2 regions of the Neobacillus sp. 204 genome follow, and region 2 is predicted to be linked to the other one. Evidence: riboswitches for the same ligand, from Rfam matches in the RefSeq annotation. Region 2 holds a riboswitch; the other holds the start of a gene.

Region 1 (15,116 bases), on a different contig from region 2:
TACCTGCCTTTGTACCAGCCCGCTCTATTGCCTGTTCAATGGAATCGGTTGTTAAAACTCCAAAAATAACCGGAATGCCACTTTTTAGATTGATTGCAGAAACACCCTTTGCCACTTCATTACAAACAAAGTCAAAATGTGGAGTTGATCCGCGAATGACGGTTCCTAGTGTGATCACTGCATCATATTTTTTGCTATTAGCCATTTTTTGCGCGATTAATGAAATCTCAAATGCACCTGGTACCCAAGCAAGATCCACATCCTCCTCACTCACTCCATGTCTCTTAAGTGCATCCTGTGCCCCGCTTAATAATTTACTTGTAATGAATTCATTAAAACGTCCAACTACAATTCCTATCTTTAATCCAGATCCAACTAAATTTCCTTCAAAAATATTTCCCATGAGTATGCCTCCATCAATAGTTTTTGAGTTTTTTAATTAAACTCCCCGTTTAACCAAGTTTTCCTTTTTCACTCGATATTCAACTAAGTCCTTGATTGTAATCATTTTTAGGTTCATCTTTTCAGCAATTTTTTGAAGTTCAGGGACGCGCGCCATCGTTCCGTCCTCCTTCATAATTTCACAAATGACCCCAGCAGGCTTGGCACCGCATAATTTGGCAAGATCTACGGCTGCTTCAGTATGCCCTGTTCTCCGTAGGACTCCCCCTTTTTTAGCAATAAGCGGAAACATATGACCTGGTCGTATAAAATCAGATGCTTTCGAATCCTGGTCAACCAGACTCATCACCGTTGCCGAACGTTCAAACGCTGAAATGCCTGTCGTCGAAAACTTGTGATCGATGCTTACGGTAAAAGCTGTTCCGTGTGGATCCGTATTATTGGAAACCATTGGAGATAAATCCAGCTTTCGAGCTAAATCTTCCTCAATCGGGACGCAGATTAAACCTCTTCCGTGTGTCGCCATCAAATTGATCACTTCCGGCGTTGCCTTTTCAGCAAGGGCAAGAAAATCCCCTTCATTCTCCCGGTTCTCATCATCACAGACAATGACAACTTTCCCTTTTTTCAAGTCAGAAAGGGCTTCATCAATTGTATTAAACACGTTTCCTCTCTCCTTTCGATTGTTTTTAATGCTAGAAAATTAACTCACCTTATTTAAAAAAAGCCATTCTTTTCTAAAAATTCAGCAGTTATCCCTTTGGAACTTTTTTGCCCAGGATCAGTCGACAAGTTTTTGATCATATGTCCCACATATTTACCAATCATATCGCATTCTATATTAACAATATCTCCGGAACCTTTAAGTCCTAAAATCGACTCAGACAATGTATGTGGGATAATCGATAATGTAAAACTGTTTTCCGATACTGCAAATACAGTTAAGCTTGTCCCATCCACTGCAATGGATCCTCTTAAGATTACATACCTTAATAACTCCTGCTCTGCTTCAATTTCATAGTAAATAGCATTTTCAAGAGATTGTTTACTTTTTATTACCCCTGTACCATCAATATGTCCTGAGACGAAATGACCGCCAAATCTTCCTCCTGCCGCCATCGCCCGCTCAAGATTTACTTTGGAACCACGTTTTACCATGTTTAGACTGCTGGCTCTGACCGTCTCTGGCATTACATCTACCGTAAATAGTTTACCAGTAAAAGATGTAACCGTTAGACAGACCCCATTAACGGCAATACTGTCGCCAAGATGGACATCATTCAGTATTTTTTTCGCTTCAATGGTTAACACAAACGACTCGCCAGTCCGCTGGATGTTTGCGACTACGCCTATTTCTTCAATAATTCCAGTAAACATATCGTTCCTTCTCCTAACTATGTTTCCCTTTAATGCTTACTCTAAAAAATAAGAAAGACCCTGAAGACAAACGTCCTCAGGGTCCTGTATAAGACAATAGAAAATAAAGGCTTAAAAATAGGCATACTTCACCTACAGTTAATCCCGTCTTTTCCTTCTCCCATCCAGACTTTAACTGTCGGCCCTGGAGTTTCACCAGATCCACCGCTTAACAAACAAATGTTAACCGGGTCACGGACTAAGAAGCATGGCTTCATCACCGCCGGTTAGGAATTTCACCTGACCCCGAAGGAAATTATTCGAATATATATTTATATGTTATGATACTTGATTCTAATAGTAAAGGATTTTGCACTAAATAGTATGCCCTAAACTAGAAATCAATACGCTAAGCTTTAACAGACCTCTTATTTATAAGTCTTGACTGGCAAGTAAATATCAAAATGGAGCTCGCCATTCTCTATAAGATGTTTATTATCTTCCTTGTATACCTCAATACTTAATGCGTTGTGATCTTGTTCATACCCATATTCGTCCATCCATGAAAAAATTCGTTTATATGTATTTTCTACTTCGTCATGGCTTCCTTTATGGGTAGCGCAAACATAATTTTTACTTGGAATCGTAAACCCAACCATTCCATCTGGAACTTCCTCAATTTTTTCAACGGGTGTTGTCACATAATAAGTAACTTCTGTTTCTCTACTATGAAAAGGTGCAATTAAAACAGGTTCGTTCGTTTGATAAGATACCTCTTCCAATCGATTTAGCATCTCCTTAAATAAACTCGGGAGTGCACTGATTTGTGAATAGGTTCCATTCCATGAAATTCCAACAACTTTTATCTCTTCTTTTTCGATTACTTGGATACTCATTCTAATCCCCCTTTTGAATTATCATATTAATATAATTCTAATCCTTGCTCTTAAATCCTGCATAAATAATTCGACTAAATCATTCAAAAAACTAACGATTACTCCGCTTACTTAGATTCAAAAAGGCCGCTCACGTTAATGAACGGCCTTTTACTAGTTTTTAAGGTTACTTTACCTCTTGAGGGATGGCTAAATTCAACCCTTTGGCTACTTTTTCACCATATTCTGGGTCTGCTTTGTAGAAATGCTGGATTTGGCGAAGCTTAATGTCCTCTCTCTCTATCGGCTTCATTGCACCTACAACTGTTTCAATTAGGCGGGCACGCTCTTCTTTAGACATTAATCGATAGAGGTCACCGGCTTGTGAATAGTGGTCGTTATGATCATAGGCCACCTGTTCAGCAACCCCAGTAACCTGGAAGGCTGTTTGTTTATGATTAGGTTCTTCCTTTGGTCCGCCAAAACTATTGGGCTCATAATAAACAGAGCCGCCGCCGTTTTGATCGGAACGCATCGCGCCATCACGTTGATAGTTATTAACCTCCACTTTCGGACGGTTAATTGGCAGCAAGTTATGATTTGGACCTACACGATAGCGGTGGGCATCTGAATAAGCAAAAAGTCGGCCTTGAAGCATTTTATCTGGTGAAGCCTCGACACCAGGGACCATTGTTCCCGGTGAGAATGTGGCCTGCTCAACTTTAGCAAAGTAGTTCTCAGGATTACGGTTGAGAACCATCCGTCCTACCTCGATTAACGGGTAGTCCTTATGTGACCATACTTTTGTGACATCAAATGGATCGAAGCGATACGTATCAGCATCTTCAAATGGCATGATTTGAAGATGCAATCTCCAAGCAGGGAAATCTCCCTTCTCAATTGCATTAAATAAATCTTCCGTATGGTAATCAGGGTTATCTCCGGCTAGTTTCCCGGCAAGTTCTGGTGCCATGTTCTTAACGCCTTGCTCTGATTTAAAGTGATATTTCACCCAAACGGCTGCTCCATCCGCATTTACCCATTATCGGACGTCCCTTTGTTTATTCTATCATATCAATTGTTGGAAAATTTTAAAAAATATGAAATAAATATGACTTTATAAATAATAGTGGCAACTTGCCTGATTATCTTTTGAATAAATACTTAAATTTTAATTTAGATGAAAATAGCATATAATGGACTTAACACTTTTATAGGAGGATTTTTTATGACTGATTCAAATCAAACAAATACAAATGAAGAAACGAAGAAGAAAATTAGTCTGCAAGAGGCGATGAAACTACAGCTGCAAAATAAGAAAAACAAATCCGCTGGCGGAAATGTAGGCGGAAGCGCTTCTATGGCCACTAAAAAGCTGCAAAGCCAGCAAACGAAAAAAGTAAGTAATTCACGGAGAAAAATGGGTGTCTAGCGGTCAAAATCGAGCCGATATTTCCCCAGGTGCTCTTGTCAAAATAGTCCTTAAAGCGGATCAAAGAAGCGGGAAACTAACAGAGGGTACCGTCAAGGATATATTAACCAAGTCCAGTTTTCATCCTCATGGTATAAAGGTTAGGCTCACGGATGGGCAAGTTGGCAGAGTGAAGGAAATAAATAATTAGTTAGTTAAACCCCTTTGTGCTAAATCGCAGAGGGGGTTTTTTTAGTGAATTGCTCTATCATTTACCCTGCGGATTATTTATTATCCTTCTCGGTCAATCCAACTCCTTTTCATTTTTCAGTAGAAACTAAAAAAACAGACCCATTCGCTGGGTCTGTTTATCGGCGGGTCATTATGATTTACGGACGTTTACTGCTTGTGGTCCACGTTGGCCACTTTCAATTTCAAACGTTACCTCTTGACCTTCGTCTAATGTTTTGTATCCTTCGCCTTGAATAGCAGAAAAGTGAACAAACACATCTTCTCCACCTTCGCGCTCAATGAATCCAAAACCTTTTTCACCGTTAAACCATTTTACTTTACCATGTTCCATTCTTTGTAGCCTCCTAGCATGTAACAATTACATGTAAATTGCAAATTGACTTGCCTAATTATTTTTACCCATTTTTTTTTATGCTATACTAGCCAACTTTCAAAAAAATTTTTTCTCTGAATCAGCTATTATCTAAGACCCATTTCTGGATTGCTTTTGCGACACCATCTTCTTCGTTCGTCACTGTAACCCAATCAGCAGACTCTTTAACAATGTCTTGAGCATTTCCCATTGCGATTCCTAATCCGGATGCCTTGATCATCGCCAAATCATTGAGACTATCTCCAACTGCCATCACATTTTTCATTTCCAATCCAAGCCTGTTGCAAACAATTTCAAGACCTTTGGCTTTATTAATTCCAGCTGAATTAACTTCGATATTCTTCAAGGTTGAATTGCTAAGTTCAAATTCACCTTTTTCCTGTAATTCCTTCATGATAAGCGCTCTTGTTTCGTCATCATCGATATTGAAACCAAATTTCATCCATTCGAGTGAATGTAGGTCTTCTGGCATTTCATTATGCCAATTTCGTTCCGTACTAATTGCCCAAAACTTTGTATTATGCTGCTGCGTTAAATTCCACATCCACTCTATATGTTCTGACTTTACCAAATTCCTTTCCACTAATTCACGTTTATCATCCCAAATTTCACTTCCATTAACCGTTACTAAATACGAATCTAATTCCAATGAGTCAGCATGCTCTCTACTTGTCAGCAGCGAACGTCCTGTGCTTAAAACTACAAATATTCCTTTGTCCTTAGCCGCTTTAATGGCTTGGCGATTTCCTTCTGAAACCTGTCCTTTATTATTTAAAAGAGTACCATCCATATCGAGTGCAACTAATTTAATTTCAACATCATTTTTAAAATTTTCCATATGTATAACGTGCTCCCTTCATATTTTTCCCATTACTAGATTAACACCATCACTAAATACTAATCAAACATTTTAGTTTACATAATGTTTTTATAGTTAACAAAAAAAGAGAACCCTTCGAATTTGTCGTAGGGTCCTTGGATATTTATTGTTGATACTGAACACGATGAAGGTTGGCAAAAATGCCTCCTTGTTCAATTAACTCATCATGGCGGCCTTCTTCAGCGATCCCCTCCTCCGTCACCACAATGATACGGTCAGCATTACGTATGGTTGCGAGCCTATGGACAATAATAAGTGTGGTCCTGTTTTCAGCAAGTTCTGTCAATGCTTCTTGGATAATCAATTCTGTTTCCGTATCAAGAGCTGAAGTGGCTTCATCCAATATTAAAATGGGCGGGTTTTTTAAAAACATACGAGCAATTGCCAGGCGCTGCTTCTGACCACCTGAGAGCTTCAATCCTCGTTCACCGATTTGTGTGTTGTAGCCTTCAGGCAAGGAAGCTATAAATTGTTCCAAATGAGCCCTTCTCGCTGCCTCTGCAATTTCCTCATCGGATGCATCCAGTTTTCCATAAGCAATATTTTCTCTTAGTGTTCCAGTAAACAGAAACACATCCTGCTGAACGATACCGATTTGTGACCGCAACGACTTTTTAGTCATGTTCCGGATATCAAGTCCATCGATATATATGCCTCCACCATTCACATCGTAAAATCTTGGTATCAGGGAGCACATGGTTGTTTTGCCCGCCCCAGATGGGCCGACAAAAGCCACAGTCTCCCCGGCAAGAATGTTCAAATTAACATGATCAAGGACGGATTTATGATTATCGTAGCAAAAGGATACGTTATCAAAGATGATATTTCCATTAAGTGATCCTATATCCACCGCATTCTCTGTATCCTTCACGTCTGGCTCTGCATCAATTACTTCAATAAATCGTTTGAAACCTGCCATCCCCTTTGGATAAAGCTCCATGATTGCACTAATTTTATCCACAGGTTTCAATAAGACATTCACATAGAGAATAAAACCGACCAGTGCCCCATAGGTGAGTTGGCCAGTAAAACTCAACCATGATCCATAAACAAGAACGATAATGGTAATTAGCCTTGTCATCATGTAAATACCCGAAATACTAAAAGACATGACACGATATCCGCCTAACTTTGCGCCGCGGTAGGTCTGATTATTCTTTTGGAATCTAGCAATCTCAAATTCTTCATTTGTAAAGGATTGAACCACGCGACTGCCGGAAACACTATCCTCGACACGAGCATTGACGTCTGCAATGCTTGTGTACATGTGCCCCCATGCCTTATTCATTTTTAAATTACAGACAACTACTAGTAACATCAAAAATGGAAGCACTAAAATCGAAACAAACGCGAGTTTCACATTTATCGTCAACATGATCCAGAATGCGCCAACAAAAGTCATGATTGTGATAAAAACATCCTCTGGACCGTGGTGGGCAAGTTCGCCAAGATCAAATAAATCATTGGTAATTCTGCTCATTATATGACCTGTTTTCGTATTATCAAAAAAACGAAAGGATTGCTTCTGGACATGTTCAAACAATTCCTGCCTCATATCCGTTTCGATATTAATCCCGAGCTTATGTCCCCAGTAATTCACAATGAATTGCAGAAACGTACTTAGTAAATAAACCAGAAATAGACCAATGCTGACAGAAACAATCGCTTTCCAATCTCCATTCGGAAGTAATTTATCAATGAACCATTGCATTGCAAGCGGGAAGGCTAATTCAAGGGCTGCTACTATGACTGCACTGACAAAATCTAAAATAAACAGCCTCTTATGGGGTCGATAATAAGAAAAAAAACGTCGAATCATATGTAATCTCCTTTTGTGTAGAAACTCATAATTGGTTATGAATCACAATAATAGGATTATATGAAAAATTTACTAACTTTTTCAAGTTTTAAGAAAATATTTACAATAAAAAAACGCCAGTCACATTTAACAAGCGTTTTTTTGTTCTATTAATGGTGATGGTGGACGCCCATTGTAGGGTTAGTAATTAACCATTCTTCTTTCGGTAATTGGAAATATTGGATCCAGATACTATTTAAGGCAGGTTCATTTTTATCAAGAATAAAATCAATTTCTTTATCGCTTGTAACCACTACATCGTTTTCTGTTGGCGTATCCAGCATTAAATCATAATGGGCGTGGTCCCCATGAATACTTGTGACATAAACTCGGTATAGTTTTCCTTGTGCTTCTTCTTGTTCTAACATTTTTTTCAACGCTTTAGCTGCATTACGATTAACTTTTACCTTCATTTTTTGCTCTCCTCTATCTATGTATTCCTACGTATTATCCCACTTTTTATCTAAAATAGACAATTAAAAGATTTGTGACAACAAAAACATAGTTAGATTTTTTATAAAATCAACTTCCCTTATTTTCCCTCGCATTGGATATTAAATCCTTAACAAATTTGTCACAATTTAATCCAAAAACCTATATTATCATCACAGCAATATTGTTAATATAGGTTTTGAGAAAAAACAAAAAGACTAATTAATATTAAATAATAATTAATATAAACATATTTAATTCAGTAAAAAACAGAAAGGAAAATAGTTTTATCTTGTTTGTGAAAGATTTCACGATTATAATCTTAAAAGTGTACATTATGGAAGGGAGATATATACATGTTTAAAAAAAGCTACTTATTTCCACTGTTAGCTTTATTACCAATTCTACTTTTAAGCGGCTGTTCAAAAATGGTCGTCTTTGATCCAAAAGGACCTGCAGCACGTGATATTCTTGATTTGATTAACTGGTCACTTATTTTTATGCTGCTAGTGGTTGTCGTGGTATTTGGTTTATTTGGATATATCATATGGAAATATCGTGCTAAACCTGAAAATGCAGATTATCAGCCTCCTGAAGAACATGGAAGCACAAAATTAGAAATAATTTGGACTGTGATTCCTATTCTTATTGTTATTGCTTTAACAATTCCTACTGTTAAAACAATCTATAAACTAGAAAAAGTACCTGCCGGGTATGAAAATAAAAAACCAATTACCATCAATGTGACTTCCGCCGATTGGAAATGGATTTTTAGCTATCCTGAGCAAGGAATCGAAACTGTGAACTATGTGAACATACCTGCTGGTACTCCGGTACAGTTTAAATTAACCTCTGCTGGCACAATGCAATCCTTCTGGGTTCCTGCTTTAGGCGGTCAAAAGTATACCATGAATAAGATGGAGACAGAGTTGTACCTTACCGCTGACAAACCTGGAGAATTTTTAGGAAGAAATACAAACTTTAACGGCAAGGGTTATGCTGAGATGGAATTTACAGTCGAAGCAAAATCCCCGCAAGCCTTTGAAAAATGGGTAAATGAAGTCAAAGATACTGCGCCTAAGTTAACGGAAAAGAAATACGTTGAACTACTTAAGCCTACACACTTAGGACGTGAGACATTCGTTGGTACTCATCTAGTCTGGGTCAACCATGCAGATATGAATTCAAAAACGTATACAAACCCTGAATTATATGAAGTACATGGCGTAAAAGGAAAGATTTTTAAAGAAAAAGAAACAACTGGGAATTCTATGGACATGGATGGAATGAACACGGACGAAAATTCTGATGGAGGTGAACACAATGGGCATTAATTGGCATGACTTTTTTATCGTCGGCAACCCATTAATACTAGGTTCACAGATTGCTATTCTCTTAACGATGATAGGCATTGTAGCTGGAGTTACCTATTTAAAGAAATGGAAATGGCTTTGGAGAGAATGGTTGACAACTGTCGATCATAAACGAATTGGGATCATGTATATCCTTTCTGGTGTGCTGATGTTTTTCCGAGGCGGAGTAGATGGGCTTTTAATGAAGGCTCAAACATCTCGACCAGAGATGAAATTTTTAGATGCACAGCATTACAATGAAATTTTTACAACACATGGTGTTATCATGATTCTCTTTGCAGCAATGCCATTATTAATTGGTTTAATGAACGTGGTGATTCCGCTGCAAATTGGTGCTCGTGACGTGGCCTTCCCACAACTTAACGCTCTTAGCTTTTGGTTGTTCTTTAGTGGTGCGATGTTGTTTAATATTTCGTTTGTTATTGGTGGTTCTCCAGATGCTGGTTGGACTGCGTACTTCCCTCTTGCAGGTAAAGAGTTTACGCCTGGAATCGGGAATAACTATTACGCAATTGCCCTGCAAATTGCCGGGATTGGTACCCTGATGACGGGAATTAACTTTATTGTTACAATTTTAAAAATGAGAACAAAAGGCATGACATTAATGAAAATGCCAATGTTTACTTGGACTTCCTTTATTGCGTCAGTCATTATTGTAGCATCCTTTCCTATTTTCACTGTAGCTCTTGCATTAATGACATTTGACCGGATCTTTGGGACGCACTTCTTCACCTTAAGCGGTGGAGGAATGGATATGATGTGGGCTAACCTTTTCTGGTTATGGGGTCACCCTGAAGTTTATATCGTTGTTCTTCCTGCGTTTGGAATGTTCTCTGAGGTTATTTCCACCTTCTCCAGAAAAATGTTGTTTGGATATAAATCAATGGTATTCTCCATTGTTGGTATTGCGTTTTTAAGTATGCTTGTTTGGGTCCACCACTTCTTCACAATGGGAGCTGGACCAGGAGTCAACTCTGTCTTCTCGATTACGACAATGATGATTGCCATTCCAACGGGTGTCAAAATGTTTAACTGGTTATTCACGATGAGAAAAGGTCGAATCGAGTTTAGCACTGCGATGCTCTGGGCGCTTGCGTTTATTCCTTGCTTTATCATCGGTGGTGTAACTGGGGTCATGCTCGCAATGGGAGCTGCCGACTATCAATACCATAACACCCTATTCCTTGTCGCTCACTTCCACTATGTGTTAATTCCTGGGGTTGTGTTTGCGGTATTTGCAGGATTATATTACTGGTGGCCAAAAATGTTCGGCCATATGCTCAATGAAAAAATCGGAAAAATTCATTTCTGGTTCTTTACGATTGGATTTAACTTAACCTTTATGCCAATGTTCTTCCTTGGATTAGACGGTGCAGTTCGCCGTTCATACACCTACTCGGCTGAATCAGGCTATGCACCATTATTCATGTTATCTACGATTGGTGCTGTCATTTTAGCGATCGGGTTTGGTGCCCTTTGCTATAACATTTATTGGAGCGCACGCTATGCAGACCGCAATATTTCAAACGACCCATGGAATGCAAGAACCCTAGAATGGGCTACTGCTTCACCGCCTCCATTCTATAATTTTGCAAAACTACCTGAAGTAAAATCTGTTGATTCCTTCTGGTATATGAAAAAGAATAACGAAGGATTAACACTAAAAGACGACGAAATTACAGAGATCCATATGCCAAGTAATTCCGGCTTACCAATTTATATGGGTGCTATCTTTGGCATCGCTGGTTTCTTCCTTGTCTTTGAATGGAAAATTGCGGCTCTTATAGCCACTGTAGGAATAATTATTGGCTTAATCATTCGTTCATTCGATTATAACGATGGCTTCCATGTTTCTGTTGACGAAATAAAAGAGACGGAAAAAGCATGGCGTAACGTCGAAAAAGGGGGGAACAGCCATGTCAGCTAATGTGAACACAGCCTTACCACTCGAATATCAAACGGAACAAAACCGGATGAATATTCTCGGGTTCTGGATTTTCTTAGGAGCGGAGATTATCCTCTTTGGTACTCTCTTTGCGGTCTTTTCTGTACTAAATGCGAGATATGCTGGTGGTCCAACACCAAAGGACCTTTTTGAAATCAAAGATGTCATGATTGAAACGATCCTTTTATTAACAAGTAGTTTTACATGCGGTCTAGCAATCTATGAGATGCGCCGCCATAACCGTAATGGTCTATTATTATGGTTCATTATTACCCTCCTGCTAGGAGCCGGCTTCGTGTTCATGGAGATTACGGAATTTATTCATTATGTCCACGAAGGCGCAACAATGCAAACAAGTGCCTTTCTATCTAGTTTCTTTGTTTTACTAGGTACACATGGACTGCACGTGAGCATGGGGATTGGCTGGGCCACTATGGTGATTATCCAAATTTTAAAACGAGGTTTAACACCTGTAACTGCCCGTAAAACATTTATTATCGGCCTTTATTGGCACTTTTTAGATGTTGTTTGGATCTTTATATTCACATTTGTGTATTTAGCAAGGATGGTGGCATAAATGGCTAAAAATACAAAAGGGTTTCCACTTACACACGTATTAGGTTTTATCATGTCACTAGTACTAACCTTTGCAGCACTCGGTGTGGCACTAAAAACCAATCTTCCTTTTAAAACGATCCTCTGGATTATCGGTTCCTTAGCTATAATCCAGGCTGCGCTTCAACTATATATGTTCATGCACATGAACGAAGGAGAAGACGGCAAATCCCAAATCATCAACGTCGTTTACGGCTTCTTCATCGCCTTCGTAACCGTCGCAGGATCCATATGGGTCATGTCATTTGGAATGTAATTAGAAACAAAAATAGGTGTCAGGCACCATGTGAAATTTTCACATGGTACCTGACACCCTTTTTTTATTTTTTTATTCCACCATTACTTTTTCTTTTATTTCTTATTAATTGGAAGATGATAAACGCCACATATAGTGGAATCGCGACATATATGAAATATGGGAAGCGGTGCTGTTCTTTTTTAAAGACGAGGTAGATCGCGTACCCTAGGAAAAGCGTAACCAAAATTCCATATTTCGGTAGTGGAACATCTTTCAGGCTAGGAATTTTTATCGTACTAACCATCAAATAGCAAATAATAAAAAAGGCAATTGGAAGAATGATCTCTGGCATTTTCCCCTGGAATAGAGTAAGCAGAGTTAACAAGCCTCCCCCTGCAGTTATTGGCACACCGGTAAAATACTTTTTTGAAGATTTGACGGCATTAATATTAAACCGCGCTAATCGGTAGGCTCCAAATAAAGGGAATAACCCTGAAATAGCCATCCCTGCAATGCCAAAGTCAGAGAAATAGGAATAATAAGCCATCATAGCAGGTGCCACACCAAATGTAACCACATCCGCTAACGAGTCAAGTTCTTTCCCCAATTCACTATCCACATGTAACATCCTGGCTATCCTGCCATCCATGCTGTCAAGCATCATCCCTATCAAAATTAGGATGGCTGCATTTTTATAATCCCCCAGGGCGGAATACATAATGGATAAATATCCAAAAAATAAATTTGAAATGGTAAATAGATTAGGAATACTGTTTCTGATAATATGTATCACTCCATACGTTTAAAATAATTACGCAATTTCTTTTTCCTGCTTTTTATTCCTATTATAACGTTTTTCTTGATAATATTGGAAAGATAAAATCGCTGTTGTAAGCCAAAAGCCGCTAGCAAAATAGCCGCCCAGGATATCACTGGGGTAATGGACACCTAAATAGATCCGGCTGATACCAATGGCTAAAATCATTACCACACTTACGAAAATTAATATCCATCTTCCCAAACTGCTAGTAATATGCCGCCATAATAAAAACGAAATAATTCCATAGACCGTAAATGCATTCATCGCATGACCGCTTGGAAAACTATAGCCTTCTATCTCAATTAAGCGATGAAAATCAGGGCGTACTCTTTGAAAAAAATTCTTTAAGATCCCATTTAATATCGCAGACCCTGTTATTGCTGCAACAAATAAAATCAATTCTAAGCGATGATGCAGCACTTTATAGAGGAAAAATAAAAGAAAAAGGCTAAGGACAATGACAAATGGGGCAGAACCAATAAACGTAAAAAATTTCATTACATTAGTTAGATCCGTCGTTTCGAGTCCTTGAACACTATTGATGATTATCCGATCAAAATGGATGATTTTTCGGTCACTTATGAATAAGGATATCAAACTAAAGCCAATTATGGAAACAACACTTATGATAAAGGCGATAACAAGATACGATTTTAATTTCATTCAAACAAACCTCTCTGGCAAAATGGAATTATGATTCTAATTGATATGATACTCTTAGTTCCAGCTTCTACAACCTTTAGTATCACTTTACCTTTGAATAGTATGTCAAAAAAGTACTATCCTAGTTAGCAATCATAAAAAAAGGCAGATTTGTTAAGTCTGCCTTTCAAAATAGGCAAAGGCTGTGTTAAACATGTCTGTTGATTTCCGCTCCAATCAACAGAGTGGCAAAATCAACAATAACCTTTAACACTGCCTAGGAAAAAATAATTAAAATGTTTCAGGCTCTTCTCTCACTGGTTTTGTGCTCTTCTCTTTTGAAAAAAACCAACCTGCTGCAGCAATACCTACCAATACCACATAAAAGCTTATTTTCCATCCTGTTGAATGCGCAAAATCCTCGTTTAAAATAGATAACATTGGATGTGATAACGTATAAACGGCAAGTTTCACACCCACCCACCCTACGATCGTAAAGGCAGCAATTTCAAGACCTGGTCGTTTTTCTAAAAGCTTGACAAACTGATTCGCAGCAAAGCGCATAATAATTAGCCCAATGATACCACCAGCAAAAATAACTAAGAATTTACCACCATCCAGACCACCTATATTTGGAAGTGGTGTGTTTGGTAAGGCAACAGCCATCGCTACAGCAGCAAGGATCGAATCAACCGCAAAAGCAATGTCCGCGATTTCAACTTTCAAAACAGTCACCCAAAAGTTGCTTTTCTTTGATACTTTCTTCTCCTCTTGTTCTTCTGCCTTTCCTTTTATGACCTTACGGAATATATGATTACCGGCCATAAACAGTAAATATAGAGCTCCAATAGCTTGAACCTGCCATACATCCACAAGAAACGAAATCACAAACAAGGAAGCAAAACGGAATATAAAGGCTCCTGCTAAACCATAAAATAATGCCTTCTTACGTTTTTCTTCTGGTAGTTGTTTAACCATAATCGCAAGTACTAAAGCGTTGTCTGCTGCTAAGAGACCTTCTAATGCCACCAAGATCAATAACACCCAGCCGTATTCCAGTAAAAGAGTAATGTCCATGAATATTTCCTCCTTAAAAGTTGTTTCTTTTCAAAAATACTCCCTAACGCCATAAAAATAGGCCTTTACTGATTACAGCAAAGGCCTAAGAGAACACAAAAAGACCTTTACAGTAAAGTAAAGGTCTTGCTAACAACGTCGATGTTGCCAATAAAGCCGGAGAAGTGAATCCTCGGAATGACGACTTTATTGTAGCAGCTACTCCCCTTTAAAAAGGAAATATTTAATTACTATTACTTTATTATAATTCCATTAAAATGTCAATGCGAGTTTAAGTTTGTAATAAACTTATCCCCCATGACCTTACATTTACATTCCGTAAACCTCTAAGTATTTCTTCTCAAGATATTCAACCAGATATTCAGCGTTTAATTCTTCCCCAGTTACCTTTACAATCAACTCATTCGGTGTATACAGCTTTCCATATTGATGGACATTTTCTTTTAACCATTCTTGAATCAGATCAAATCGCCCATTTTCAATATGATTATAGAAATCAGGCATATCTTTTTGAATCATACGGAGGATTTGCGCTGCATAGAGATTTCCTAATGAATATGACGGGAA
Region 2 (15,116 bases):
TAGGCGCTTCCTTCGTAATCATAGGTTGTATACACGGATCCTTCTTCTGCACTTGTAGTTATAACCAGTTTAATCCCTTGAGCAATAGCTTTTTCAATTTCTGCCATCATTTCAGGGGCAACTTGACCACGTCCCACTCCCTCTAAGACAATTCCAGTAATCCCTGCTTCACGTGCTGCCTTAATAAATTTCCCATCCGCTCCGATATAGCATTTAATGATTTCAACCTGGGGAATCGAAGTTTTCAATTCAAAATATTCTCTTTTAATTGGTTTTTGAAAAACATGAACTTGATCATTATCAATAATGCCAAGATATCCAAACCCAAAGGCATTAAAGCCCTGAATATTAGAAGCATGCTCTTTTTTTACATATCTAGCCGCAAATATCCGTTCGTTAAATACAACAACGGTTCCAGCATCCCTTAAATCATGAGAACATGCACAATAAATAGCATGACGTAAATTAATGTAAACATCGCTTCCTATATCATCAGGAGAGCGCTGTGACCCTGTCACTACCACAGTTCTAGAATCATTAATTGTTAAATCAAGAAAATAAGAGGTTTCCTCCATCGTATCCGTTCCATGTGTGACAACTACACCTGAAACTTCATCATCCTTAAAATAATCTTCTATCTTATTCTTCAATAGTATTAAATCATCAAAGGTGATATGAATACTGGCCTTTTGAAAAACAGATTCAACAACCACTTCGATGTCTTTTGGTAAATTACACATACTTGCCAATTCTTCACCAGTTAACGCGCCTGAAGCTAATTTTCCTGAATCTTTATTTGCCTTGCTTGCAATTGTTCCACCTGTTGTTAATAAAACAACTTTTTTCATTATTTTTCCATCCTTTTCGCATCTTTTTCTATGATTGAGCGAGAGATTGCCTCACCATGAAATCTGCCATTTTCAATGAATATTTCATTTGCGTTATTTCCTGCCGCAATAACACCTGCTATATATATGCCCTCAATATTTGTTTCCATTGTATCTGGATTAAAATATGGTCGTCCAGATTCATCATCTATTTTCACTTCCATATTTTTTAAAAATTGATGGTCGGGATGATATCCAGTCATGGCAAAAACAAAATCATTACTTATTGTTTTTTCCTCATCATCTTTTGTATAAGTAACTTGATTCTCTGTAATTCCTTTAACGCGGGCATTAAATTCCATCAGAATGGTTTCTGTACGAACTAACGACTCAAATTCAGGGAGAATCCATGGTTTAATACTTGGAGAATATTTATCACCACGATATAAAACTGTCACTCTCGCACCTGCTTTTACCAGTTCCAATGCCGCATCAACACTAGAATTTTTTCCGCCAATCACACAAACATCTTTATCGTAAAATGGATGGGCTTCTTTAAAATAGTGAAATACTTTTGGTGAATTTTCACCTGGAACTTGCATATAATTCGGATGATCATAATAACCAGTTGCGATGATAACATAGCGGGCACAATAAGTATTCTTATTGGTATTAACATGAAACAAGTCGCCCCGTTTTGATACTTTAGTCACTTTTTCAAATGAGTTAATACGCAGTTGTTTTCGTCTGGCAACTTCCCGATAATAGACAAGAGCCTGATTTCTTTTAGGCTTATAACTGTCTGTAATAAATGGCACTTCCCCGATTTCTAATTTTTCTGCCGTGCTAAAAAATGTTTGATGAGTGGGATAGTGATAAATCGAATTTACCACATTCCCCTTTTCAATAATTAACGGTTCTTTTCCTTTATCCTTAATAGCGATGGCTGCAGCTAAGCCACAGGGGCCGCCACCAACTATAATAATATCTTCTATTTGCATAATAGATACACTCCTTAAAAAACAATCCACATTGGATGACAAAAAAACTCCTATCGTCTATGATAGGAGTTTTTTCATTATGTTTCAATGGGTAAGAATTATTTTTAAGTTCAGCTCGAAATTAAATCCAACCTCTAAAGCGGCTTGCTTCTGCCATCTTTCTTACCCCAACCATATAAGCAGCAAGACGCATATCTACTCGGCGAGTTTGAGCCGTGTCGTAAATATTACTAAATGATTTTACCATTACTTTTTCAAGCTTTTCTTCCACTTCTTCTTCAGACCAATAGTAACCTTGGTTATTTTGAACCCATTCAAAATAAGAAACAGTTACTCCGCCTGCAGAAGCTAAAACATCCGGTACAAGGAGAATTCCCCGCTCTGTTAAAATCTCAGTTGCCTCAAGAGTCGTTGGACCGTTTGCTGCCTCAACAACAATGCTCGCACGAATATTATGAGCATTTTCTTCAGTAATTTGATTTTCTATCGCGGCCGGCACAAGAATATCACATTCTAGTTCAAGCAATTCCTTATTTGAAATCGTGTTATTAAATAATTTGGTAACTGTTCCAAAACTGTCTCGTCTATCTAATAGATAATCAATATCTAGCCCATTCGGATCATGTAAGGCACCGTATGCATCGGAAATCCCAATAACTTTTGCACCTGCATCATGCATAAATTTAGATAAAAAGCTTCCTGCATTTCCAAAACCTTGGATAACTACTCTAGCACCCTCAATTTGAATACCTTTCTTCTTAGCAGCTTCTTGGATACAGATTGTCACACCTTTTGCGGTTGCTGATTCACGACCATGCGATCCTCCCAGAACAAGCGGTTTACCTGTAATAAAACCTGGTGAATTAAATTCATCAATTCGGCTATATTCATCCATCATCCAAGCCATGATTTGCGAATTGGTAAATACATCAGGAGCTGGAATATCTTTCGTTGGTCCTACAATTTGACTTATAGCTCTAACGTACCCACGGCTTAGTCTTTCAAGCTCTCTAAAGGACATATCTCGAGGGTCACAAACGATACCGCCTTTACCGCCACCATACGGAAGATCAACAATCCCGCATTTTAAGCTCATCCAAATTGAAAGTGCTTTCACTTCCGTTTCTGTTACACCTGGATGAAAACGGATTCCACCCTTTGTTGGCCCCACCGCATCATTATGTTGGGCACGGTAACCTGTAAATATTTTTATGGAACCGTCATCCATTCTAATTGGAATTTTAACTGTCATTAAGCGTAATGGCTCTTTTAAGAGCTCGTATACCTCTTCAGGATAACCTAACTTTTCAAGGGCCTTATGTATAACTGTTTGTGTCGATTTCAACACATCATGCTTTTCCTCTTGATTAGTTTTTTCATTATCTTTTTCGGCTACCATTTGTAATCCTCCCTAAAAAAATGCTACGTATGTTGTCAGCTTTCAGACACAAGTATACACCTTTAATTCATTTATGCAAGAAGAAAAGTATAAAAAAAATCGATTATGTAAACGCTGCCATTGGCATTTTCAAAGGATTTAATAAATGCAATGGCTAAATATTATATCTCCATATCTTTTTTATAAAGGCTATTTTCGCATAGATTGTTGTTTTTCGTATAATTTCATCAACTCGAATAACTATATGCTTCGTGGCATCTTTTCGTAAAAACTTTTGCGAAAATTGCCTTGAAACTTAGTAAATGACCCTTATTAAACTCCAAAATCAACAAAGTTTACGAAAAGAGCCTTTATGAAAGGGCGGTGGCACCCTTTCAACCTATAAAAAAACCATCAATTACTTAAAAAAATGGAGAATGGTTTCCACCGCTTGATTTTCGATGATTCGTTTACCGTACTCAGCTAACACGTACGGGCTTAAAATAGAAGCATTGCCAAATTCGGAAAGAACGCAAGCTGCTCTAATATTTTTTTCAGATTCAAGATTATCCATTAATAAATAGTAACGGTTGTTCCAGGCATATAGACTCCCGCCGTAAATATTGACAGTGGACAGTCTTTTAGCAAGACCTATAATATCTTCGAATTCATCAAATTCATACAAGAGGTCCTCATAACCTTCAACCCTTACCTGCATCTCGATAAATCCATCATAGAGAATTTCTTCATCTTCTATTACTTCATCAACGGTAATGATTAATATCATCCCTTGAGCCTGGAGGGAGAACACCTCTACCGCAACAGAACCTTGAATATCAACATCAAATTCCTCACTTGCCTCTTCCAACATATCATGGAAAAGCTGATTCCATTTAATGGAGTCCTTCCAAATATCTTCTTTGGAGAGTCCCCTGTCAAATAAATCATCAGAGGTTAGAAAAATTTTTATTTTATTGGCTGTTAAGCGTTCTAAGCGCATGATTTTGCCCCCTGCCGTGACATAACTCTTGTTTTCAGTGTATGCCCTAGGGTTCTGTTGGTGAATTGTCTATATTTATCCTTCTTTTTCAGAATTCCCATTTAGCGTTATCAGATGACATTCTGCAGGCGCCCCTAACCTCAATGGTATAGAAGTGGTACCATAACCATTGCTAATTAGAAGAACTGTATTTTCCAATTTTTTTATTTTTCCTCGTTCATGGGGACTATATCCAAAAATATGGATTTGCCCTCCATGTGTATGACCACTTAACACCAAACGTATATTATGCTCCGGCAGGATTTTATCTGTAATATTAGGATAATGACTGGCTAAAACCTTAAAGCTACTATCTTCTGCATCTAGTAAGGCTAAATCAAGGCGATCACGTTCTTGACTTAAATCATCTACACCCAGTAAACAAAATTTATCACCTTGACCCGATTCAAAAGTTACAGCTGTATTTGCTAATATTTTAATTCCTAACTCAAGTAGGAGAGCGTCCAATTTATGATAATCTACTTCATAATCATTGTTACCCCAAACAAAATAAACTGGACCAATTTGCTTTAATTTCTTCAGGTTTGTTTTTACTTTTTCGAAAGAGACTCCTTTTTCTGTTAAATCCCCTCCGATTACAACAATATCTGCTTTCCCAATAACAGGATTAATTACATGATCAGAAACCGTTCGCCTATGTATATCTGAAATAAAAAAAATCGAAACACTGCCTAGTGATTTAGGAAAGTCTGGGAAGCATAATTCATGTTCAATGATATTATTTAAGAAAGCTTCTCGTAACATATATATAAGAAGGCATCCACCAATGATGAACAAGCTTACTAAAGCAAAAACCATATGTCTCTTTCCCCATTTCTTTACTTAGCGTTCAATGGAAATCATACCATAAAAAAGACTTAAACTAAAAAAGACAATTGTTTGCTCCCAACCTAAATAAAAAAGAAGGGAAAAAACTAGAAGGAAACAGAGATAGTCAACGAAAATATTGACAAACATTACTTTTCGTTTATGCCAAGGTTTTTTTGCTCCAACAATAAGCTCACTGATTACTCGGCCTGTTAAAAGAAACCCGATAAAAAAAACCAAAGTAGCCGCAAAAAATTTTAATGGATTTACGACAAAACTTATAAAGAAGTCGGCTAATACAAAGGGATGTGGAATTGAAATCCAATTGATGAGTATATACCCACATAAAAAAATGACGAAAAACTTTACCACTTTTATAAACATAAAAAACCCCTCCCATACAATGTATGAGAAGGATTTAAAAACTTACCATCTACTGGTTATAGATCCTCTTGAATGCTCAATATTCTAAATCCATGTTCTTCCAATTTCTTGGTGAATCTATCGATATTATCTTTTTTCTCAATCTTCATAACGATTCTTCGGACAAGTTTATCCGTTTCATCAAATGTAACCAGCGAAATAATATGCTCATGAAATTGATGAGCAATTTCAGACAGACGAGCAATACGTCCTTCAGTTTCAACCGATGTAAAGGCAATCCTTACCCCAGGACGGTTAACACCAAATGCGCTTTCAAAAGAACTAATCACATCTGAGCGCGTAACCACTCCAAGAAAATTTTTGTTCGCATCAACAACCGCTAATAAAGGAAAATCCTTTAGATCGAGAAGTGTTTTCTCAAATAATTCTCCACCTTCTAAAAACTTATCATGATGTGTAGCAATATCTTTTACATAGGTTGATGTTAAATACTGATCCTTTTGTTTATCAGATTTAAAGTAGCTCTCATAAATGCTATATCTTGTCGCCACTCCTACATACCTATCTCCGCTTAATACCGGCAGCCCGTCAATCTGATGTTTTTCTAAACTTTCCAACGCTTCTTTAAGAGAAGTATTTTCCTGTGCGGTAAAACATTCATGCTTTGGAATCATAATATTTTTTACGAACAATTCCCATCACCTCAAAATAAAATCATCTTTATTTAGTATACTTCTTCAAGGCTTGGAAAAAACCCTTCATCTTTTAAGATCAAGTCATAGAAATAGGAAATTTTCATATGATTAAATGATGTTGAATATAGGGAGGGCTACAATGAATACTCATTTCAAAACTTATCATCCGTATGCGAGTCCGTTTGACCCTTGTAAGCCTATTATAGAAAAAGCCTATTCTACCCCACCTCATTTATATATGGGTTTTCAGCCACCGAATCTGCCACAATTTACACCGCTTGAAGCACTTCGAGCCGGCACGCTCTGGAAAGCATTTTATGATCCTTGGTTTGGTCCGCTTGAACCTGGCAAAGGAGGATTACCTCAATGAAACAAGTACCTGCCGAATATTATCAATTAATGGAGCAACTGCAGGCTGTTGACTTTGTTTTAGTCGAGTTGACCCTTTATTTGGATACACACAATGACGATCTTGAAGCCATCAATCAGTTCAATCATTACGCAAAAGAAAGAAAACACTTGAAAAAGGCATTTGAAAGCCAATTCGGCCCATTACAACAATATGGAAATAGTTACTCTGGATTTCCATGGAATTGGGACGATACTCCTTGGCCTTGGCAAGTTTAATTTAAGGGAGGGAAGAATTCAATGTGGATTTACGAAAAGAAATTACAATATCCTGTTCGAGTCAGTACTTGTAATCCAACTTTAGCAAAATATTTAATTGAGCAATATGGGGGTGCCGACGGAGAACTTGCTGCTGCTTTACGATACTTAAACCAACGATACACAATTCCTGATAAGGTAATTGGCCTTCTAACAGATATCGGTACAGAAGAGTTTGCCCATCTCGAAATGATTGCTACAATGGTCTATAAATTAACGAAGGATGCCACTCCAGAGCAATTGAAGGCAGCTGGATTGGGTGCACATTATGCTGACCATGATAAAGCATTATACTATCATAATGCCGCAGGAGTTCCATTTACGGCTACTTATATAACTGCAAAGGGTGACCCAATTGCAGATTTATATGAAGATATTGCAGCAGAAGAAAAGGCACGTTCAACTTACCAGTGGTTGATTAACTTAAGTGATGATCCAGATATTAATGATAGTCTTCGCTTTTTACGTGAACGGGAAATCATCCATTCGCAACGCTTCCGGGAAGCAGTGGAAATTTTAAAAGATGAACAGGGCAAGAAGAAAATATTCTAATAAAATCAATAAAGAAGCAGTCATGGTCTGCTTCTTATTTCTTTTCATGATATAGGTTAATATCATATTTGGTTTTCATCATTTCAAAAACAATATGACGGTTTTTCCATTCTTCTTCTTTCTTCCAGTAATCTTTACTGCGGTCCACAATTTCACATCGTAATTCATGGTATTCTTTTTCTGCTTTGTCTCTTTTCTCCTTCAGTAAGTTCATCGTCCCATACATGCCAACACAAAAGACTAGTAGAGTTAAATTATTAGAATCATTAACAAAGGCAGAAAACATCGCAGCAAAAGAATAGGAATAAATGCTGGCAACCGTTATATATAAATAAACAAAAAAGCTCGTCGCCAAGATGATCGTTGCCCAGATTGAGAGAATGTGACGCTTTTTAAACCGGTCAAACTTTTCTTTTCTTTTTCTTACATTTTCAAGTGCTTGCTTTGTTGCCTGATCCGTATTTTCAAGTAATTGGATCGGAGAATCCATACTTATCACCCTCCATTTCTTATATATACATATGAACTTGTCCTTTCTATTATGTTTTTCTTCATAAAAAAACCGATCCCTAATGGATCGGCTAGTTGTTCAATGGTATTTTCAAAACCTGACCTGCGCTAATATGGTCACTTTGAAGATTATTGGCTTTCATGATGATGTCCATCCCCTTTGGAGAATGGTAATACGTCATTGCTATTTTATATAAATTTTCATTTGGTTTAACGGTATGAGTAACAATAGAATTTGATTGTGTTTCTGTCGATGTTTCTGTTGTTTCTGCCTCTTTTTCTTGTTCACTATTATTTTCTGAAACTTGTGTATCCGTTTTGTTTTCATTTGTATTGTCGGTTTCAACAGAGGTATCGGCAGTCGTTTCAGACGGCTCTCCCCCGTTTTTAGGTTCCTCGCTAGATTCTTCAGTTTCATTATTCTCAGCAAGATTCTCCTCGGATTGATCCGAACTTTCTCCCATTATTTGTTCTTCCTCATTTGATTTTTCCAAATTAATGGTTTCATACCCAACAGAATCCTCCGCCAGTTTCACAACCCCATTTACTTTTTTTGCACCGTCACGATATGAAATTACACTAAAAATAATGATAGGGAGGAGGATAAAGAACAAGACTAACAAACGAATAACTGGATATTTTAGCTTCCACTTTGTTTTTTTCTTCTTTTGACGATGGATCTGCTCACGCGACGGCAAAACATCCTTAGAGTCCACTGTCTCATTAATTTTTTCTATTCGTTGTTTTAATCGTTCTGCCTGGTCCCTGTAGGGTTCTTCATTATTCAAAGCTGCACTCCTCCCTGTTCATTATTTCTAGTAGGGCTTTTACATTTTATATAAACACCCAATAAAAAATCAATGACAAAATGCATAACAATTGTAACGAGTAAATTATTTGTCCAATCATAAATTAATCCAATAAAAAAGCTTAATACAACTATATTTACAAATAAAAACCAATTAAAAAGATATCGATAATGTATAATTGCAAAGATAATACTCGCAAAAATTAGTCCTACTTTTGTTTGAATGATCCCTCTAAACAATAATTCCTCACTAAAAGCTACAAAAAGTGCAATGATTAGGATGTGAAAGATATTTCTATTTTTAAAGATTCTTTCATTTAACCCACCGTCATCATAAAAGGACATCGGCAGCCATTTCATTAAGAGGATATCTAACAGCACAACTGTTAAACCTGCAGGGATACCAATGGTAAAAACGCGGGAATCATCAAAAGAAATATTCTCTGAATACGAGAAATGGTCAAAAAATATAAACCCTAATAGCAATGAGATCCCACAGAGAATTACTTGTGTCATATACAGATGGAAAAGCAAATCTTTATCTGTTAATCCATTAATTAATTCAAAATACTTCTTTTTCATTCCCTCAACTCACTATTGATTAGAATTTTGGCAAGATAGTTCTTCCAGTTTTGTTCAGTTTTCATCACCGAAGGAGAATTAATAGAATCTTTTGTTTGAAAATCATTGAATTGAAGTCCGCAAATGTCACAGCACTGGTGAACCTTGTTTAACAGGGTTTCATCGAAATACTGTAAAATATATTCACGTCTGCAGAAATTAGATTCCACCCATGTTTTCATTTTATAAATATTATTTTTTTTAATTGTTATTCTATCCTTAACAAAATCCTTAATAAGGTTTTGTAATTGTTTAAGACCTACTGTTTCAATTGGTGTATTAATAATGATGTCTTCAACAATTCGCCATTGAATCTCTGAAAAACCGCCAAGGTCCATAAGTTGCGTATTTAACGTAATCTTTCCATCCTTTTCAATCTGTTTTTCGTCTATCTTTTTGAACAACCAGTCTATTTGTTGTTCAGATGGTAATTCACTCTCGGCAAGCTGGAGAGGAAGTTGTTCATCTCCTGGAGTATATAAAAGGATGGCAATACTCGGTTCTCCATCACGACCTGCCCTTCCAATTTCCTGGAGATAAGATTCTAATTGCATCGGCATGTGATAGTGAATAATAAACCTTATATTTTCTTTATTAATTCCCATTCCAAAGGCACTGGTTGCGCAAATAACATCTAGTTGTCCATAAATAAACTGTTGTTGGATCAGAATTCGTGTGTGTTGGTCTAGTCCGCCATGATAAGCCATTGCACGACAAATCCTTTTTTCGGTTAATAATAAGGCTATTTGCTCGGCAACTTTTTTACTTGAAAAATAAATGATTCCTGGCTTTGTCAACTTGGCAACAAGATCAAGGACAACGTCTTGCTTATCGCGGAAGTCATATAATTCTTTTACATAAAAGCCGATATTAGGCCGGTCAATAGTTGATTCAATTTTTACTATTTCCTCTAAGTCAAGTGAATCAATGATATCCTCCCGCACCTTTTTGGTGGCAGTTGCAGTAAGTGCAAGAGTGAGTGGGTTGCCAAACTTTTTTCTAATTTCACCTAGCTTTGAATAATCCGGTCGAAAGTCAAAGCCCCATTGGGAAATACAATGGGCTTCATCTACCACAAATAATCCAATTGTTAATTCTTGAAGTTTTCGGATGATATATGGAACCATTAACATTTCAGGTGATATAAAAATAAACTTATACTGATCAAGATGATGAAACGCCTTCTGTCTCTCATCTGCAGAAAGAAAAGAGTTTAATGCAATGACTCTCTTTTCTCCAAATTTTTTAAATTGTTCTACTTGATCCTGCATCAGTGAAAGAAGTGGAGATATGATTAAAATTTGCCCCTTTAACATTAGCCCTGGAAGTTGGTAACACAATGATTTTCCAGTTCCAGTTGGGAGCATGGCCAATGTATGTTGACCAGATAAAATTGATGTGATTACCTCTTTTTGACCTGTCTTAAAACATGGATAACCAAAATGTTCTTTTAATACTTTTTCTAATTCCATTATCTATCACCATATTTCGCCAATACCAACCTAATTTGAAAATATGTTGCACTTACTATTTTTTCTCTAATCAACTTCAATTGTTTGGTTGCTATTTGCCGTGAGATTTCCAAAATCTTATTTTGCAACTCTTTTTCTACGTAAGTATCAATGGAGAAATCATCTATATTTAAGGCTAATTCAACAAGGTGATCTTCTATTGTACTTAATTTTAAGTGCCTTATTTTTGCAATCATATCAAGTGAATACCCTTGATTTAATAATTTCTGTGTTTTCCTAGCGGAAAGGGTTAAATCATCTTCTTCCATTAAATCGTGGATTAGTAATGGTAAGATTTTTAACTGATGACCATCTTCTTTGATTTTTTGAATTAAATAATGAAGTGTATTTGTAAACTCGATTTGGTAATCATGGAAATTTAAATTCAACTGTTTCCCTACTTGAAGAGGGGTCAATCCAATTTGTTGAAAACCTGTTAACTGAAATACGACAAGGGAGGGGTCAACTTCTTTTCCCGCATCCAAACAATCATTAAGCTCTGAATAAACGGTGGTCCCTACTTCCATCCTAGGCAAGGGGATATCTTTTAGTATCGATTTTAACCAACTATGTACCTCTTTGTTTTTTTGGATGGGTATATACCTTGTCTCTCCGAACATTAAATTGGATACTACCTGAACAAATAATGACAGCCTTTCCCAAAATAAGGATGCAATTTGATGATAGTTCCAGCCATCAATATACTTGGGGAGTTGTTTTTTTTCTAGGAGTTTCTGTCCAAGGGGCGTTAGATTAAATCGTTGTTCACCATTATTTTCTATCCACCTATTGTTGATCATCGATTGGATTATTTCTTCAAATGAGTTCCTTGATAATTGTTCGTATATTCCAAAAAAACTTTTCAAGGAAAATAAATGGGCATCTTGGATGGTTTGTGATGACTTCTTTCCATTTAAAAGGTGGTAGACCGAATAAATGGTCCGTTCCCTGTTTAATTGTTTGATACTATAAAGAATGATGGATTCAATCTGCAGCATAGGAACCTCCCACCACTAACTTCGCACGTATTCGACAAAATAATCATTTTTCCTCTATATTCTACCATGAAACAAAGAATCCTGTTGCCCATAAATGTGGAAAATTTAGAAAATCACCTATATAATCTAAAGTAGTAAGGGCATTTTTCTATTGAAAAGTTGTCGATACAGTTTTACAATAGATATGAGTTATCCGTTTTCATATTGATGATGGAAATGAGTATTATTTTTTCAATTTACTGGGAGGTTTTTTTCATGGCAAAGTATACAATTGTTGATAAGGAAACATGCATCGCATGTGGAGCTTGCGGCGCAGCAGCACCAGATATCTATGATTACGATGATGAAGGTATCGCATTCGTAACACTTGATGATAATGAAGGAATTGTTGAAATTCCTGATGTATTAATCGACGATATGATGGATGCTTTTGAGGGCTGTCCTACTGATTCCATTAAAGTAGCAGACGAAGCTTTTGATGGCAATCCAACGAAATTTGAATAATATTTAGGATAATATTTAAGCTACTGCCTCTCTCCTTTATCGGTGAGGGGTTTTTTATTTTAATAACAAAATAGCAGGAAGGATAATCTCCCCCCTGCTGCTCTACAATTATACGCTTTTAATAGTTGTAAATTTATTGATCCATGCCTGCATCCGAATAAATAGAAGCATAAAGATAACAGACATCATGACACCTTTTAAAATGTTAAATGGCAAGATAGCTGGCACGACCAAATTTCGCATATCTGGGAAACCCATAAGAACGGTATAAGCTGGTAAAATAAAGAAATAATTTAAGATACTCATCATAACCGCCATGATAGCCGTTCCGGAGATTAATGCTAGTGTCATACCCTTTCTAGTTTTGAGTCTATTATATACAAAATATGTCGGCAGGATAAACACAATTCCAGCAACAAAATTGGCTATATGGCCCACAGGAATTCCTGTTTGGCTACCTGTTGCAATATAATTAAGAACATTTTTAAAAAACTCAACTAAGATTCCTGCAACTGGTCCAAAAATCAAAGTGGCAATTAATGCAGGGATGTCGCTGAAATCGACAAACAAGAAATTTGGGAATAGCGGCAATGGAAAGTTTAGTAGCATTAGCAGATAAGCGATACTACTCAGCATCCCAATCGACACATAGGCCTTTACATTCATTTTCCTCTTTTTCTTCATCTTCTTCATCTTCCTCTCTCCTTTTTTGATCCATCGCGTTTAGGAAGAGAGGTTCAGCAAACAGTCGAGCCCCATTTAAATAAAAACTCCCTCAACAATGTTTGCTTGAGGGAGTTCACAAAGGCACGCTTAATAAACGTTCATTACATGTATAATTTTTGAACGTCTGCAGAACCTCCATCTTCTCCCATCCAGACTATACTGTCGGCTTTGGAATCGCACCAAATCCTGCCTAATACGGCTCGCGGGCTAATGAGTTTTACTCAAATACCGCCGATCGGGAATTTCACCCTGCCCCGAAGATAGATCGATATTTAGTTACAATTTTAATTATACTTTAGAAGCTATTTTTTGTTAAGTAAAAGGTTTCCACTTTAACGAGTTTGTCACTGTTTTTCCCATTTCAACAACAAAGCCTGCACACAAAAGTCTACAGGCTTTGTTATTGAAAACTAATTTACATTTAATATTTGCTTAGGTTTAATCAAATCCGTGGAAAGATGGTTTAGCTCTTTAATTCGTGTCACAGTGATGTTTCTTTTTTTCGAAATAGAATATAATGTATCACCTTGTTTGACTATATATTGTTTATTTTTCACTTTTATCTTATCCTCATTTTGGGGTTTAATATGTAAACTCGCCTCTAATACATCGTCATTACTAGCAGCGATACCTCCCGTTACGGTCTCCCCTGGGTCAGCTTTTCCTAATATTTTTTCTGGATCCATGGCAAATTTCTTATCATATCTCCATTCTTCCTGATGAGTTTCAAAATGAAGATGGGTCCCTGTAGCTTGTCCTGTTTTCCCCATTTTCCCTATTATTGCCCCTTGTTTAATCTTTTGACCTACAAATACGTTTCGCTTGTTTAAGTGTGCGTAGACCGTCACAAAATGACTTGGATGTTTTATAAACACCACATTTCCATATGTATTAGAGTAATAGGATTTCACCACCTGTCCTTCAGCAACGGCTAGGACAGGTGTATTTAATTTTCCAGCAATATCAATACCTTTATGTTTGCCCATCCTTGTCCCGTATGTATCAGAAATTATCCCATCCGCTGGCCATATCCATCCATCCCTTACCTCTTTGTCAACCTTCATACTTGCTTCGGAATGTTTTCCACCTAAAAATAACAAACTGACACATAGCGCCATAATTAGGGCAATAAAAACCCTTTTTATGTAATCTCGCATTTCCTTTTGTCAACCTCCTTAGTTCTTTCCTCCTCCACACCATATGTTTTTTCCTGCACATTTAGAACATATTCAGTAGCGGAGGAGTGATTAGGCATACTTGTTATAATTTGGAGACATTAGTTATTTTATTCATAATTAAAAAAATCAACCTTAATCGGTTGATTGAAAATAATTATTGCATCGTCCGTAAGTTGGGTGCCCTCGGGACTTTGTTCTCTTTTGATAAGTCAAATGGTCCAATGTTTTTTACTGGCGAATTCGTAATCATGACTTTTTCTAAACCAAACTCTTTAGCTGTCAATAACAGTGACTCATAAGCATTTATTGTTGTTTGGTCATCTTGAATGCTCGCATCCTCATTCATTGTAACAAGTAATGTTTTTTTATTAATAGATACTTCATTTATCGGCAATGCTGGTAAAAGCGAACTTTTTAACCCTAGTAACGGCTGATCCTTCTTCATAGACTCTAAGGCCGTCTTAATATCTTTATACTTTTCTATGGAGGGGACCAGGTATGGGATTTCATTACCTTCGGAATAGTAAAAAAAGAAGGCATGATTTTTTTGTTGCTGAATTTTTAATTCTTTCTGATGCCCATAATTTCCTAATTCAATTCCTGGTTTTCCATTTGTTGTGAACTTTATTCTTTTTAGATTGCTGTTTGAAGATATATCCTTTTGTAATACATTAATAAAATTTGTTTCTGTCGCTGATCCTTGTCCATACTGATGGTTTGCTGGTAAATCAACCAAAACAACTTTATTTTTCTTATCAAGTTTCAATGTAGCATTAAGAGGATAGAATTCACTTAATCCCCATTCCTGCTCCTTTAAATTCACCATATTTTCACCAAATAACCTAAGCCATGTTTTATTGTTTGTCTCTTTAACTACCGTTGAAACTGGT

What was found. A riboswitch is a leader RNA that binds a small molecule or an ion and turns the genes downstream of it on or off. The one in region 2 is predicted to bind FMN.
Region 1: it holds a riboswitch for FMN, as region 2 does, so the genes downstream of both, ribE (riboflavin synthase) here and ACJ004_RS13825 (ECF transporter S component) in region 2, are expected to answer to the same signal.

The regions. Positions count from the first base shown of each region.
Region 1 covers NZ_JBJORY010000005.1:231,188-246,303, forward strand. Annotated here, with positions in the region: gene ribH (6,7-dimethyl-8-ribityllumazine synthase) at 1-403, opposite strand, end outside; partial or broken gene ribB (3,4-dihydroxy-2-butanone-4-phosphate synthase) at 443-1,066, opposite strand; gene ribE (riboflavin synthase) at 1,120-1,779, opposite strand; FMN riboswitch at 1,928-2,076, opposite strand; gene ACJ004_RS12540 (GyrI-like domain-containing protein) at 2,187-2,654, opposite strand; partial or broken gene ACJ004_RS12545 (catalase) at 2,821-3,675, opposite strand; gene ACJ004_RS12550 (hypothetical protein) at 3,862-4,065, shown strand; gene ACJ004_RS12555 (YwbE family protein) at 4,058-4,255, shown strand; gene ACJ004_RS12560 (cold-shock protein) at 4,427-4,627, opposite strand; gene ACJ004_RS12565 (Cof-type HAD-IIB family hydrolase) at 4,749-5,507, opposite strand; gene ACJ004_RS12570 (ABC transporter ATP-binding protein) at 5,653-7,368, opposite strand; gene ACJ004_RS12575 (iron-sulfur cluster assembly accessory protein) at 7,518-7,820, opposite strand; gene qoxA (cytochrome aa3 quinol oxidase subunit II) at 8,196-9,173, shown strand; gene qoxB (cytochrome aa3 quinol oxidase subunit I) at 9,163-11,139, shown strand; gene qoxC (cytochrome aa3 quinol oxidase subunit III) at 11,129-11,734, shown strand; gene qoxD (cytochrome aa3 quinol oxidase subunit IV) at 11,735-12,028, shown strand; gene pssA (CDP-diacylglycerol--serine O-phosphatidyltransferase) at 12,093-12,803, opposite strand; gene ACJ004_RS12605 (phosphatase PAP2 family protein) at 12,822-13,493, opposite strand; gene ACJ004_RS12610 (TerC family protein) at 13,764-14,549, opposite strand; gene ACJ004_RS12615 (carboxypeptidase M32) at 14,859-15,116, opposite strand, start outside.
Region 2 covers NZ_JBJORY010000006.1:104,481-119,596, forward strand. Annotated here, with positions in the region: gene ACJ004_RS13745 (asparaginase) at 1-848, opposite strand, end outside; gene ACJ004_RS13750 (YpdA family putative bacillithiol disulfide reductase) at 848-1,828, opposite strand; gene ACJ004_RS13755 (Glu/Leu/Phe/Val family dehydrogenase) at 1,950-3,227, opposite strand; gene ACJ004_RS13760 (genetic competence negative regulator) at 3,625-4,206, opposite strand; gene ACJ004_RS13765 (metallophosphoesterase) at 4,282-5,064, opposite strand; gene ACJ004_RS13770 (hypothetical protein) at 5,089-5,457, opposite strand; gene ACJ004_RS13775 (CBS domain-containing protein) at 5,514-6,149, opposite strand; gene ACJ004_RS13780 (spore coat associated protein CotJA) at 6,292-6,522, shown strand; gene ACJ004_RS13785 (spore coat protein CotJB) at 6,519-6,779, shown strand; gene ACJ004_RS13790 (manganese catalase family protein) at 6,801-7,370, shown strand; gene ACJ004_RS13795 (YpbF family protein) at 7,405-7,860, opposite strand; gene ACJ004_RS13800 (LysM peptidoglycan-binding domain-containing protein) at 7,952-8,668, opposite strand; gene ACJ004_RS13805 (CPBP family intramembrane glutamic endopeptidase) at 8,665-9,270, opposite strand; gene ACJ004_RS13810 (RecQ family ATP-dependent DNA helicase) at 9,267-10,781, opposite strand; gene ACJ004_RS13815 (YpbB family protein) at 10,781-11,818, opposite strand; gene ACJ004_RS13820 (ferredoxin) at 12,074-12,322, shown strand; gene ACJ004_RS13825 (ECF transporter S component) at 12,431-13,015, opposite strand; FMN riboswitch at 13,182-13,314, opposite strand; gene ACJ004_RS13830 (peptidoglycan DD-metalloendopeptidase family protein) at 13,459-14,205, opposite strand; gene ACJ004_RS13835 (hypothetical protein) at 14,381-15,116, opposite strand, start outside.